Regions from separate parts of the Streptomyces sp. NPDC046805 genome, predicted to be linked through region 2. Evidence: riboswitches for the same ligand, from Rfam matches in the RefSeq annotation. Region 2 holds a riboswitch; each other region holds the start of a gene.
The links. A riboswitch is a leader RNA that binds a small molecule or an ion and turns the genes downstream of it on or off. The one in region 2 is predicted to bind thiamine pyrophosphate.
Positions count from the first base shown of each region.

Region 1: linked by a shared signal. The riboswitch ahead of ABZ910_RS07915 (thiamine ABC transporter substrate-binding protein) and the one ahead of thiC (phosphomethylpyrimidine synthase ThiC) in region 2 are both predicted to bind thiamine pyrophosphate.
Region 3: linked by a shared signal. The riboswitch ahead of thiO (glycine oxidase ThiO) and the one ahead of thiC (phosphomethylpyrimidine synthase ThiC) in region 2 are both predicted to bind thiamine pyrophosphate.

Region 1 is NZ_JBEYYC010000005.1:47,108-51,083, forward strand. It holds gene ABZ910_RS07910 (iron ABC transporter permease) at 1-1,239, opposite strand, end outside; gene ABZ910_RS07915 (thiamine ABC transporter substrate-binding protein) at 1,278-2,366, opposite strand; TPP riboswitch at 2,445-2,552, opposite strand; gene rlmN (23S rRNA (adenine(2503)-C(2))-methyltransferase RlmN) at 2,615-3,721, opposite strand.
Region 2 is NZ_JBEYYC010000003.1:34,141-38,116, forward strand. It holds gene ABZ910_RS04650 (hypothetical protein) at 1-249, opposite strand, end outside; gene thiC (phosphomethylpyrimidine synthase ThiC) at 353-2,155, opposite strand; TPP riboswitch at 2,148-2,326, opposite strand; gene ABZ910_RS04660 (YibE/F family protein) at 2,398-3,888, shown strand.
Region 3 is NZ_JBEYYC010000002.1:302,099-306,074, forward strand. It holds gene ABZ910_RS04135 (Rv2175c family DNA-binding protein) at 36-401, opposite strand; gene ABZ910_RS04140 (FAD-dependent oxidoreductase) at 468-1,697, opposite strand; TPP riboswitch at 1,825-1,936, shown strand; gene thiO (glycine oxidase ThiO) at 1,934-3,130, shown strand; gene thiS (sulfur carrier protein ThiS) at 3,127-3,327, shown strand; gene ABZ910_RS04155 (thiazole synthase) at 3,331-3,976, shown strand, end outside.

The sequences.
Region 1 (3,976 bases), on a different contig from region 2:
GAAGGGCACGCCGACCAGCGCCTGCGCGAGCGGGACCAGGATCCAGGACTGGCGCAGGTCCAGCGGCGGCTTGTCCAGCGCGACGAGGAAGCCGAAGCCGACGGTCACGGCGGAGACGCCGAGGGGCAGCATCAGCAGCGCGTCGAAGCCCCGCACGATCCGGCCGGCGTCGCCACGGGCCAGCGCTGCGGCGGCGAGAGCGCCGATGACCACGGCGACGGCGGTGGCGGCGACGGCGTACTCGAGCGAGTTCCCGATCGCCCAGATCGGCGCCACCAGGAACGTACCGCCGTCCGTGCGGGTCAGGGCGCGGTAGTACCCGAAGTCCGGTGCCTCCAGGGATCGCCCGACCAGCACGGCGAGCGGCAGCAGCAGGAGTACGGCGACGGTGGCGAGCACGCCCGCCAGCACCGCCCGCTGCCCGGCCCCGCGCGGCCGGCGCGCCGTCACCGAGGCGTCCACCAGCCGCAGCGTGCTCTCCCGCCGCCGTACCGTCCAGGCGTGCACGGCGAGGACGGCGCCCACCGCGACGAACTGGACGAGCGTGAGGACCGCGGCCGTGGAGAGGTCGAAGAGCTCGGACGTCTGCCGGTAGATCTCCACTTCGAGGGTCGAGAAGGCGGGGCCGCCGAGGATCTGCACCACGCCGAAGGAGGTGAAGGTGAACAGGAACACCATCAGTGCGGCGGCGGCCACGGCCGGAGCCAGCGCCGGCAACGTGACCGTGCGCCAGGCCCGCAGCGGCGAGGCGCCCAGCATCCGCGCGGCCTCCTCCTGGCGCGGGTCGAGCTGGGCCCACAGCCCGCCCACCGTCCGTACGACGACCGCGTAGTTGAAGAAGACGTGCGCCAGGAGGATCGCCCACACAGTGGTGTCCAGCCGTACGCCCCACAGGTCGTCGAGGAGCCCGCCACGTCCGACGAGCGCCAGGAACGCCGTACCGACGACGACCGTGGGCAGCACGAACGGAACGGTGACGACAGCCCGCAGGACCTGCTTGCCCGGGAAGTCGAGCCGGGCGAAGACATAGGCGCCGGGCAGCGCGACCAGGAGAGTCAGCGCGGTGGAGACAAGCGCCTGCCAGGTGGTGAACCACAGGACGTGCCGGATGCCGGACTGCGAGATGACATCGACGACACGGCCCAACCGCCAGACACCGTCGGCCTTCAGGCCCCGGGCGACGATCGCGACGACGGGCCAGGCGAAGAAGACGGCGAAGAACGCGACGGGCCCGGCCATCAGCCCGAGCCGCGCCGCGCCCCCGCGCTTGGTCGCCGCTACTTCAGTACGAGCGACGTCCACGACTTGACCCACTGGTCGCGGTTGGCGGCGATGTGGCCGGGGGCCATGGTCTCGGGGTCCTTGGCCTGGGGGCCGTACTTGACGAACTCGGCCGGCGCCTGGGCGCCCTTGACCACGGGGTAGACGAACATGTTGAGCGGCATGTCGTTCTGGAACTCGCGACTCAGCAGGAAGTCGATGAGCGCCTTGCCGCCCTTGGTGTTGCGGGCGTTGCTCAGCAGTCCGGCGTACTCGGTCTGCCGGAAGCAGGTGCCGGTCGCCACGCCGGTCGGGGCGGTGGTGGGCTTCGGGTCGCCGTAGATGACCTCGGCGGGCGGCGAGGAGGCGTACGAGACGACGAGCGGCCGGTCGCCGTGCGCCTTCATGCCGCCGGCGGAGCCGGAGAACTCCTGGTCGTACGCCTGCTCCCAGCCGTCGACGACCTTGACGCCGTTGGCCTCGAGCTTCTTCCAGTACCCCTCCCAGCCCTTGTCGCCGTAACGCGCGGCGCTGCCGAGCAGGAAGCCGAGGCCCGGCGAGGAGGTGGCGGCGTTCTCGGTGACGAGGAGGTTCTTGTACGCGGGCTTGGCCAGGTCGGCGAAGGTCTTCGGCGGGGTCAGCCTGTGCTTGCTGAAGTACGCCTTGTCGTAGTTGACACAGATGTCGCCGGTGTCGATGGGCGTGACCCGGTGCTTGCCCTGGTCGACCCGGTACTGCGGCTGGATCAGCTCAGCACCCTTGGCCTGGTACGGCTGGAACAGCCCGTTGTCGAGAGCGCGGGACAGCAGGGTGTTGTCGACGCCGAAGAAGACGTCGCCCTGCGGGTTGTCCTTGGTGAGGATCGCCTTGTTGACGGCCTGCCCGGCGTCGCCGTCCTTGAGGACCCTGACCTGGTAGCCGGACTGCTTCTCGAAGTCCTTGAGGACGCTCTTCGAGACGGCCCACGAGTCGTGGCTGACGAGGGTGACGGTCTTGGAGTCCGCGCCCCCCTTGCTGTCGTTGCCCGTGGGTCCGCACGCGGACAGCGTGACGAGGCCGAGGCCGACCGCGGCGGCCACTGCGGTCCTGGTGTGCTTGATCTGCACTGGATTCCTCCTGGGGTGACCAGGAAGAGACGCGGCCCTGTCCGGGCCCCGCGAGGAGGCCCGGACAGGGCGCAACAGCTTGAGTGATGTCCGAACTCCCTACCCAGAATGACCTGGGCGAGGTTCAGAGGGTCTGCGGCCCGGTTGCCGCACTCTCAGCGCTGTGGCGCTCCCCTGTCGGAATATGACGATGTATGAAGTTGTACGGCGTAGTGCAGGCCCCAGAATACCGCCAGGCCCCCGCCGGTCTACCGTTCGGTCGCCGCCAGCTGACCGCAGGCCCCGTCGATCTCCTGACCGCGGGTGTCCCGGATGGTGACGGGCACCCCGTGGGCCGCGATGGCCTCGACGAAGGCCTTCTCGTCCTCGGGCCGGGACGCGGTCCACTTGGAGCCGGGGGTCGGGTTGAGCGGGATGAGGTTGACGTGCACGGGCTTGCCCTTGAGCAGCCGGCCGAGCCGGTCGCCGCGCCACGCCTGGTCGTTGATGTCCCGGATGAGCGCGTACTCGATGGACAGCCGGCGCCCGGACTTGGCCGCGTACTCGAGCCCGGCGTCCAGCACCTCGCGCACCTTCCACCGCGTGTTCACGGGGACGAGGGTGTCGCGCAGCTCGTCGTCGGGCGCGTGCAGCGAGACGGCGAGGCGGCACTTGAAGCCCTCGTCGGCGAAACGGTGGATCGCCGGGACGAGCCCGACGGTCGACACGGTGATCCCGCGCTGCGAGAGGCCGAGCCCGTCGGGCTCGGGGTCGGTGAGGGCGCGGATGGCACCCACGACGCGCTTGTAGTTGGCGAGCGGCTCGCCCATGCCCATGAAGACGATGTTGGACAGCCGGGCGGGACCACCGGGAACCTCACCGTCCCGCAGCGCCCGCATCCCGTCCACGATCTGGTGCACGATCTCGGCCGTGGACAGATTCCGGTCGAGCCCCGCCTGCCCGGTCGCGCAGAACGGGCAGTTCATGCCGCAGCCCGCCTGCGAGCTGATGCACATGGTCACCCGGTCCGGGTAGCGCATCAGCACCGACTCGACGAGCGTCCCGTCGAACAGCCGCCACAGCGTCTTGCGCGTGCTGCCCTGGTCGGTCGCCAGGTGCCGTACGACCGTCATCAGCTCAGGCAGCAGTGCCTCCTGCAGCTTGCCGCGCGACCCGGCTGGGATGTCGGTCCACTCCGCCGGGTCGTGCGCGTACCGCGCGAAGTAGTGCTGCGAAAGCTGCTTCGCACGAAACGGCTTCTCGCCGATCGCGGCAACGGCTTCCTTGCGCTCGGCGGGCGAGAGATCGGCGAGATGCCGCGGCGGCAGCTTGGCTCCGCGCGGGGCGACGAAAGTGAGTTCTCCGGGCTTAGGCATGGCCTCACCAGTGTCGCAGATCCAATTGGGTGACCTGCGGCTGTCAGTCTCCACGACTGTCATCAGTAGTCGTCGCCGGCCCAGGGACGGCCCGAGAGCGCGCGCTCGAGTGGGTGGGATGATCTCCCCGAAGGGGTGGGCATGGACATGTTTGAGCTGATGGAGTGGCTGGCCGAGCGCGAAGTCACGCGGCTGTCGTTCAGCATATTGGGCAGCGCTCATCCCTGAGCCCGTTCGATTTCACGGGGGTCGGGG
Region 2 (3,976 bases):
CTGGACCGCACGAGCCTGTTCCTCGTGACAGACCGATTCGATCCTGCACTCCTTGCCGTGCTGTACCGCGCCGACTTCGCCGTCATAGGGATGGGAGCCGGGCAGCGACAGCCAGGTGCCGGTGACGCGCCAGACACTGGCACACCGGGCGTACTCACCCACCCGGCCTGCGCCGGCCGCGTGGAGAGCGTCGATCACTCTCTCCGCATGACTCTCCGGGACGGACACCTCGATCTTCAGACGCGCCATGCCCGGACACTAACAACCGGCACGGGTCCACAGGTGCGGTGCGGTCCGCGCCCCGGTCGTGGCGTGGGGCCAGTGGGGAGCGTGGACCGCCCGTGGAGGTGCCTCAGTCAGCGATCGGGAGATACACCCGGTTCCCGCCGGCCGCGAACTCCTTCGACTTCCGCAGCATCCCCTCGGCGACCTCCTCGGAAGACGCCGCGTCAGCCGCCGCACCGCCGAACCGCTCCGTGATGCTGTGGCTGATCTTCATGCTGCAGAACTTCGGTCCGCACATGGAGCAGAAGTGAGCCGTCTTGGCGGGCTCGGCCGGCAGGGTCTCGTCGTGGAACTCCCGTGCCGTGTCCGGGTCCAGGGCGAGGTTGAACTGGTCCTCCCACCGGAACTCGAACCGCGCGTCGGACAGCGCGTCGTCCCACTCCTGCGCACCTGGGTGCCCCTTCGCGAGGTCGGCTGCGTGGGCGGCGATCTTGTAGGTGATGACGCCGGTCTTGACGTCGTCACGGTTGGGCAGGCCCAAGTGCTCCTTGGGCGTGACGTAGCAGAGCATGGCCGTGCCCCACCAGGCGATCATCGCGGCACCGATGCCGGAGGTGATGTGGTCGTACGCCGGCGCGACGTCCGTCGTCAGCGGGCCGAGGGTATAGAACGGAGCCTCATCGCAGATCTCCTGTTGCAGGTCGATGTTCTCCTTGATCTTGTGCATCGGGACGTGTCCCGGGCCCTCGATCATGGTCTGTACGTGAAAACGCTTGGCGATCGCGTTGAGTTCCCCGAGTGTGCGCAACTCCGCGAACTGCGCCTCGTCGTTGGCGTCCGCGATCGACCCCGGCCGCAGACCGTCGCCCAGCGAGTAGGTGACGTCGTAGGCGGCGAGGATCTCGCAGAGCTCCTCGAAGTTCTCGTACAGGAACGACTCCTTGTGGTGGGCGAGGCACCACGCCGCCATGATCGAGCCGCCGCGCGAGACGATGCCGGTCTTGCGGTTCGCGGTGAGCGGCACGTACGGCAGGCGTACGCCCGCGTGGACCGTCATGTAGTCCACGCCCTGCTCGGCCTGCTCGACGACCGTGTCCTTGTAGATCTCCCAGGTCAGTTCCTCGGCCCTGCCGTCGACCTTCTCCAGGGCCTGATAGAGCGGCACCGTGCCGATGGGGACGGGGGAGTTGCGCAGCACCCACTCGCGGGTGGTGTGGATGTTGCGGCCGGTGGACAGGTCCATGACCGTGTCGGCGCCCCAGCGGGTCGCCCAGGTCATCTTCTCGACCTCCTCCTCGATGGAGGACGTCACCGCCGAGTTGCCGATGTTGGCGTTGACCTTCACCAGGAATCGCTTACCGATGATCATCGGCTCGATCTCGGGGTGATTGACGTTGGCGGGCAGCACGGCCCGTCCCGCCGCGATCTCCTCGCGAACGACCTCCGGGGAGACGTTCTCCCGGACGGCCACGTACTCCATCTCGGGCGTGATCTCGCCCCGGCGGGCGTACGCGAGCTGCGTGACCGCGCTGCCGTCGCGGCTGCGGCGCGGCTGGCGCGGCCCCCCGGGGAAGACCGCGTCGAGGTTGCGCAGTCCGCCACGCGGCGAGGTGTGCTTGATGCCGTCGTCCTCGGGCCGGACGGGGCGGCCCGCGTACTCCTCGGTGTCGCCGCGGGCAACGATCCAGTTCTCCCGCAGCGGCGACAGGCCCCTGCGGACATCGGTGTCGACGAGTGGATCGGTGTACGGGCCGGAGGTGTCGTACAGCGTGACCGACTGCCCGTTGGTGAGGTGCACCTGACGGACCGGCACGCGCACGTCGGGCCGTGAGCCCTCGACGTACCCCTTGTGCCAGCCGATGGACTTCCCGGCCTCCTGTGGCTGTTCACCCTGAGCGGAGGCAGGCGTGCGTGCGTCCTTGTTGGTCATGAGACCTACTCCCTACGCCGGCATTACCCGGTAACAGGTTCAGCGGTCGACGCAGCGGTTTCCGTTCGTCGCTGGTTCCGTGTGGAACGCCGTTCGTTCCACGTGAAACATCGCGAATACGGAGGTCAGCGCCCTCTCAGCCCGGTGCTCCGAGCTCCCGCGTGTGCAAAGGTGACTCCACGCTAGCGTCAATTCGGGCGCGGTGACCAGTGGGCCCCTGTCGTTCTTGCGATGATCGGTCGGTGACCACGACGCAGCAGCCTCCGTACCCGCCGCCCGAGCCGCCGCGCGGACACGACGCCCGCCGCGGCGGCGCACATGGTGGTGGACAGGTCCGCCGGCACGGTGGTGAACACGGCCATCAGGGACCGGATTTCAGCGGCGGACACGGCCAGGAGCACGGCCATGGCGTCGATGGCGGCCACGGGCACGGCCACTCGCACAGTCACAGCCATGGCCCCGCCGCGCCCGTCTCCAAGCATCTGCGCAAGGTGATCGCGGCCGTCCTGATCCCGTTCACGGCGGCGGTCGTGGTGGGTCTCGTGGTGCTCTGGCCCGGTGGAGCACCCCCGCACAAGCGCACCGGCGTCGGCTTCGACCGGCAGACGCAGCAGGCGACGGTCACCAAGGTCGTGGAGGTGAGTTGCGGATCGGTGAACGCCTCGGGAGGCGCCCCGGCCGGCGACCCCTCTACCGCCGAGGGCACCTCCGCACCGCAGCAGGCGAAGGGCAGCTGCAAGAAGGCCACGGTCCGCGTCGACACCGGCAACGACAAGGGCCGTACGTTCACGGAGCTCGTGCAGCCTGATCAGACACGGCAGTTGCACCAGGACGAGAAGGTCGTGGTCGCGTACGAGCCTTCGGCGCCGAAGGACCTGCAGTACTCGGTCACCGATGTGAACCGGCAGTTCCCGATGGCGCTGCTCGCCGGGATCTTCGCGCTCGCCGTCGTGGTGGTGGGCCGGATGCGCGGTGTCATGGCGCTGGTCGCGCTGGCCGTCAGCTTCCTGGTGCTGACCCTGTTCATCCTCCCCGCGATCCTCCAGGGCTCGAACCCGTTGGTCGTGGCGGTCGTCGGGTCGAGCGCCATCATGCTGATCGCCCTCTACATGTGCCACGGCCTGTCGGCACGTACGTCGGTGGCAGTGCTGGGCACGCTCGTCTCCCTGTCGCTGATCGGCGCCCTCGGCTCGGAGTTCATCGGCTGGGCCGCGCTCACCGGCAACACGGACGACAGCACCGGCCTGATCCACGGCCTGTACCCGTCGATAGACATGAGCGGCCTGCTGCTGGCCGGCGTCATCATCGGTTCGCTGGGTGTCCTGGACGACGTGACGGTGACGCAGACGTCCGCCGTCTGGGAGCTGCACGAGGCCAACCCGACGATGGGCTGGCGCGGGCTGTACCGGGCCGGCATCCGCATCGGCCGCGACCACATCGCCTCGGTCGTCAACACGCTCGTCCTCGCCTACGCCGGTGCCGCACTGCCGCTGCTGCTGCTCTTCTCCATCGCGCAGAGCAGCGTGGGGACGGTCGCCAACAGCGAGTTGGTGGCCGAGGAGATCGTGCGCACGCTGGTCGGCTCGATCGGCCTGGTCGCCTCGGTACCGGTCACCACCGCCCTCGCGGCCCTGGTGGTGTCGGCCGACCGGCCGGGGCAGCAGACGGCGGCGCCTCCGGCAGCCCCGCTGGCGGCGGCACACGGCGGGCGGGGCCGGCGCCGCAAGCGCTGACGCTCCAGCCGGGGCGGGGCCGCCGAACCGGGCGAGCAGAAGCGTTTCTGCAAAGATGGTCAACGCAGCCGAGCGCCACGCCTCGGGT
Region 3 (3,976 bases), on a different contig from region 2:
CGAGGCCACGGCCCGTACGCCGGATGGTGTTCGGGTCAGACGGCGAGCGCCTGGGCGCGGCGCTTCACCTCGGTGCCGCGGTTCTCACTCAGCGCCTGGGCGGGCGTCCCGGGCAGGGACGGGTCGGGGGTGAAGAGCCACTCCAGCATCTCTTCGTCGCTGAAGCCGTCGTCCCGCAGCAGCGTCAGGGTCCCGGAGAGGCCCTTGACCACCTTGTCCCCGTCGATGAAGGCGGCGGGGACGTGCAGCGCGCGGTTCTCGCCACGGCGTACGGCGATGAGCTGGCCCTCCTTGACCAGCTGCCGCACCCGTGTCACCTCGACACCGAGCATCTCGGCGATCTCGGGGAGGTTGAGCCAGGCGGGGACGAGAGCATCGGTCTTTGCGTCAATCTCGGTCACGGAAACAGCGTGCCATCCCGGACTGACAGTCGGAAGTCGGGCCGGTCCAACCTGGGACTTTTCGGCTCAAACAACTGCTTCCTTCAGCGGGCGCGCGGGGTCGGCCAGCACCCCCGGGTCCACCCGTGCGCCGCTCTCGATCAGCCGTCGCCCCTGGGCCAGGTCCCGCGGCCTGCCCACCGCCAGCAGCGCGACCAGCCGGTCCTCGCGCAGCCAGCAGACGGTCCAGGCCGCGGCGGCGGGCTCGCCGCGCCACAGCAGCGTGTCGGCCGACGCGTGGTGTCCCGCGTACTGGACGAAGCGTCCGAACTGCTCGGACCAGAAGTACGGCACCGGGTCGTAGACCACGTCCGCCTCGCCGAGGATGGTCGCCGCGACCGCGCGCGGGCCCTGGAGGGCGTTGTCCCAGTGGTGCACGAGCAGCCGCTCGCCGTAGCGCCCCGAGGGGAACGAGGCGCAGTCGCCGACCGCGTACACGTCCGGGGCGGAGGTGCGCAGGTGCGCGTCGGCCACGATCTCGCCGTGCGCGCCGAGCTCGATGCCGCAGCCGGCGAGCCAGCCCGTGGCGGGGCGCGCGCCGACACCGACCACGACGGCGTCCGCGGGCAGCCGCGCACCGTCGTCGAGGACGACCGCGCCCGGCTCGACGCGCTCCACGCGCGCGTGGGTGCGCAGGGCGGCGCCACTGTCGGCGTACCAGGCGGTCATCGGCGCGGTCACCTCGGCGGGAAGCGCCTCCGCGAGCGGGCGGTCGGCGGCCTCGACGACCGTCACCGAGCAGCCCGCCTCGCGCGCGGCCGTCGCGAACTCGGCGCCGATCCAGCCCGCGCCGACGACCACGATGGCGTGCTGCCGGGCGAGCACGGGCCGCAGCCGTTCGGCGTCGTCGAGGGTGCGCAGCAGATGCACACCGGGGACGCCCTCCGCACCGGGAAGGCGGACGGGCTCGGCGCCGGTCGCGAGGACGAGGACGTCGTACGGGACCGGGCCCGCCTCGGTGTCCAGTTCGTGGTCGTCGGGGCGCACGCCCAACGCCTCGCGTCCCAGCAGGAGTTCGATGCCGAGCGTCTCGAAGTCGATGTCGAGGGCCGAGCCCTCGGCCTTGCCGAGCAGGATCGCCTTGGACAGCGGCGGCCGGTCGTACGGCTGGTGCGGCTCCGCGCCGATCAGTGTCAAGGGGCCGCTGAAGCCCTGTTCCCGCAGGGCGACCGCGGTCTGCACCCCGGCCATCCCGGCGCCGACGACGACCACGCGCCGCCCCGGTGACATGCCCTGTCGCTCCGTCTGCTCGCTCACCCGATCACCATAGACAATCGCAATACCGTCGGTCAGGGGGTGTGCTGGGCGGGCGGGGTCCCGGCGGGCCGAGGCTCTCTCGCGGGCTTACGGGCGCGGCACGCCGCGGGCTAGGGTGACCACCAGTACAAGCACTCGCGGGAGCCCGGACGCACCGGGCTGAGAGGGAGGCTGGCGGCCTCCGACCGTACGAACCTGATCCGGGTCATGCCGGCGAAGGGAGGGGCTGGACGCCCATGCCGTCTCGTACCTCGGACGTCCTCGTCGTCGGGGGCGGAATCATCGGCCTGGTCACGGCCTGGCGGGCCGCGCAGCGCGGGTTCGCCACGGCCGTGGTGGACCCCGAGCCCGGTGGCGGGGCCGCGCAGGTCGCGGCCGGGATGCTGGCCGCGGTCACGGAACTCCACCACGGCGAGCAGACCTTGCTCGGCCTGAACCTGGAGTCGGCCCGCCGCTACCCGGACTTCGCGGCCGAGCTGACCGAGCTGACCGGCCACGACCTCGGCTACCGCCGCTGCGGCACGCTCGCGGTCGCGCTGGACGCCGACGACCGCGCCCACCTGCGCGAACTGCACGCGCTGCAGCAGCGGTCGGGGCTGGACTCCACGTGGCTGTCCGGCCGGGACTGCCGGCGCCTGGAGCCGATGCTCGCGCCGGGCGTGCGCGGCGGGCTGCGGGTCGACGGCGACCACCAGATCGACCCGCGGCGGCTGGCGGCCGCGCTGGTGGCCGCGTGCGAGCGGGCCGGGGTGGTGTTCCACCGCGCGTGGGCCGAGCGTCTCGACGTCGTGGGAGGCCGGGCGGCCGGCGTCACCACGGCGGACGGCACCGGGCTGGGCGCGGGCCGGGTGGTGCTGGCGGCCGGGAGCCTGAGCGGTCGGCTCACGGGCGTGCCGGAGGACGTACGACCGCCCGTGCGGCCGGTGAAGGGGCAGGTGCTGCGGCTGTCCGTGCCGCGGCGGTACGCGCCGTTCCTGAGCCGCACCGTGCGGGCCGTGGTGCGCGGCAGCCAGGTCTACCTGGTGCCGCGGGAGAACGGCGAGCTCGTCGTCGGCGCGACGAGCGAGGAGCTCGGCTGGGACACGACGGTGACCGCGGGGGGCGTGTACGAGCTGCTGCGGGACGCCCATGAGCTGGTGCCGGGGATCACCGAGCTGCCCCTGGCCGAGACCCGCGCGGGCCTGCGCCCCGGCTCCCCCGACAACGCGCCGCTGCTCGGCCCGACCGCCCTCGACGGGCTGCTGCTGGCCACCGGGCACTTCCGCAACGGCGTGCTGCTCACGCCGGTCACCGGGGACGTCATGGCGCACGCCCTGGCCACGGGCGACCTCCCGGAGGAGGCGCGCCCGTTCACGCCGCTGCGCTTCGGCGCCGTACCGACCGCACCCACCGCACTCACCGCACCCACCGCACTCTCGGAGCAGCCCGCATGAACATCTCCGTCAACGGCCGGCGCCGGGAGGTCGAGTCCGGCACGGCGCTCGACGCCCTGGTGCAGACCCTCACCACGGCCCCCTCGGGAGTGGCCGCCGCACTCAACGAAACCGTGGTCCCGCGCGCGCAGTGGCCGTCCACTCCCCTCGCCGAGGGAGACCGCGTCGAAGTCCTCACCGCCGTCCAAGGAGGCTGACCCATGGCCGACGACCCCTTCGTCCTCGGCGGTACGTCCTTCACGTCCCGCCTGATCATGGGGACCGGAGGTGCGCCCAGCCTCGATGTGCTGGAGCGGGCGCTGGTCGCCTCCGGCACCGAGCTGACGACCGTGGCGATGCGCCGGGTCGATCCCGGGGTGCACGGGTCCGTGCTGTCGGTGCTCCAGCGGCTCGGCATCCGCGTGCTGCCGAACACGGCGGGGTGCTTCACGGCGGGCGAGGCCGTGCTGACGGCCCGGCTGGCCCGGGAGGCGCTGGGGACCGACCTGGTCAAACTGGAGGTCATCGCCGACGAGCGGACCCTGCTGCCCGACCCGATCGAGCTGCTGGACGCGGCGGAGACGCTGGTCGACGACGGGTTCACGGTCCTGCCGTACACGAACGACGACCCCGTGCTGGCGCGGAAACTTCAGGACGTGGGCTGCGCGGCCGTCATGCCGCTCGGGTCACCGATCGGCTCCGGGCTCGGCATCCGCAACCCGCACAACTTCCAGCTGATCGTCGAGCACGCGCGCGTGCCCGTGATCCTGGACGCCGGAGCGGGCACGGCGTCGGACGTGGCGCTGGCGATGGAGCTCGGGTGTGCCGGTGTGATGCTCGCCTCGGCCGTGACGCGGGCGCAGGAGC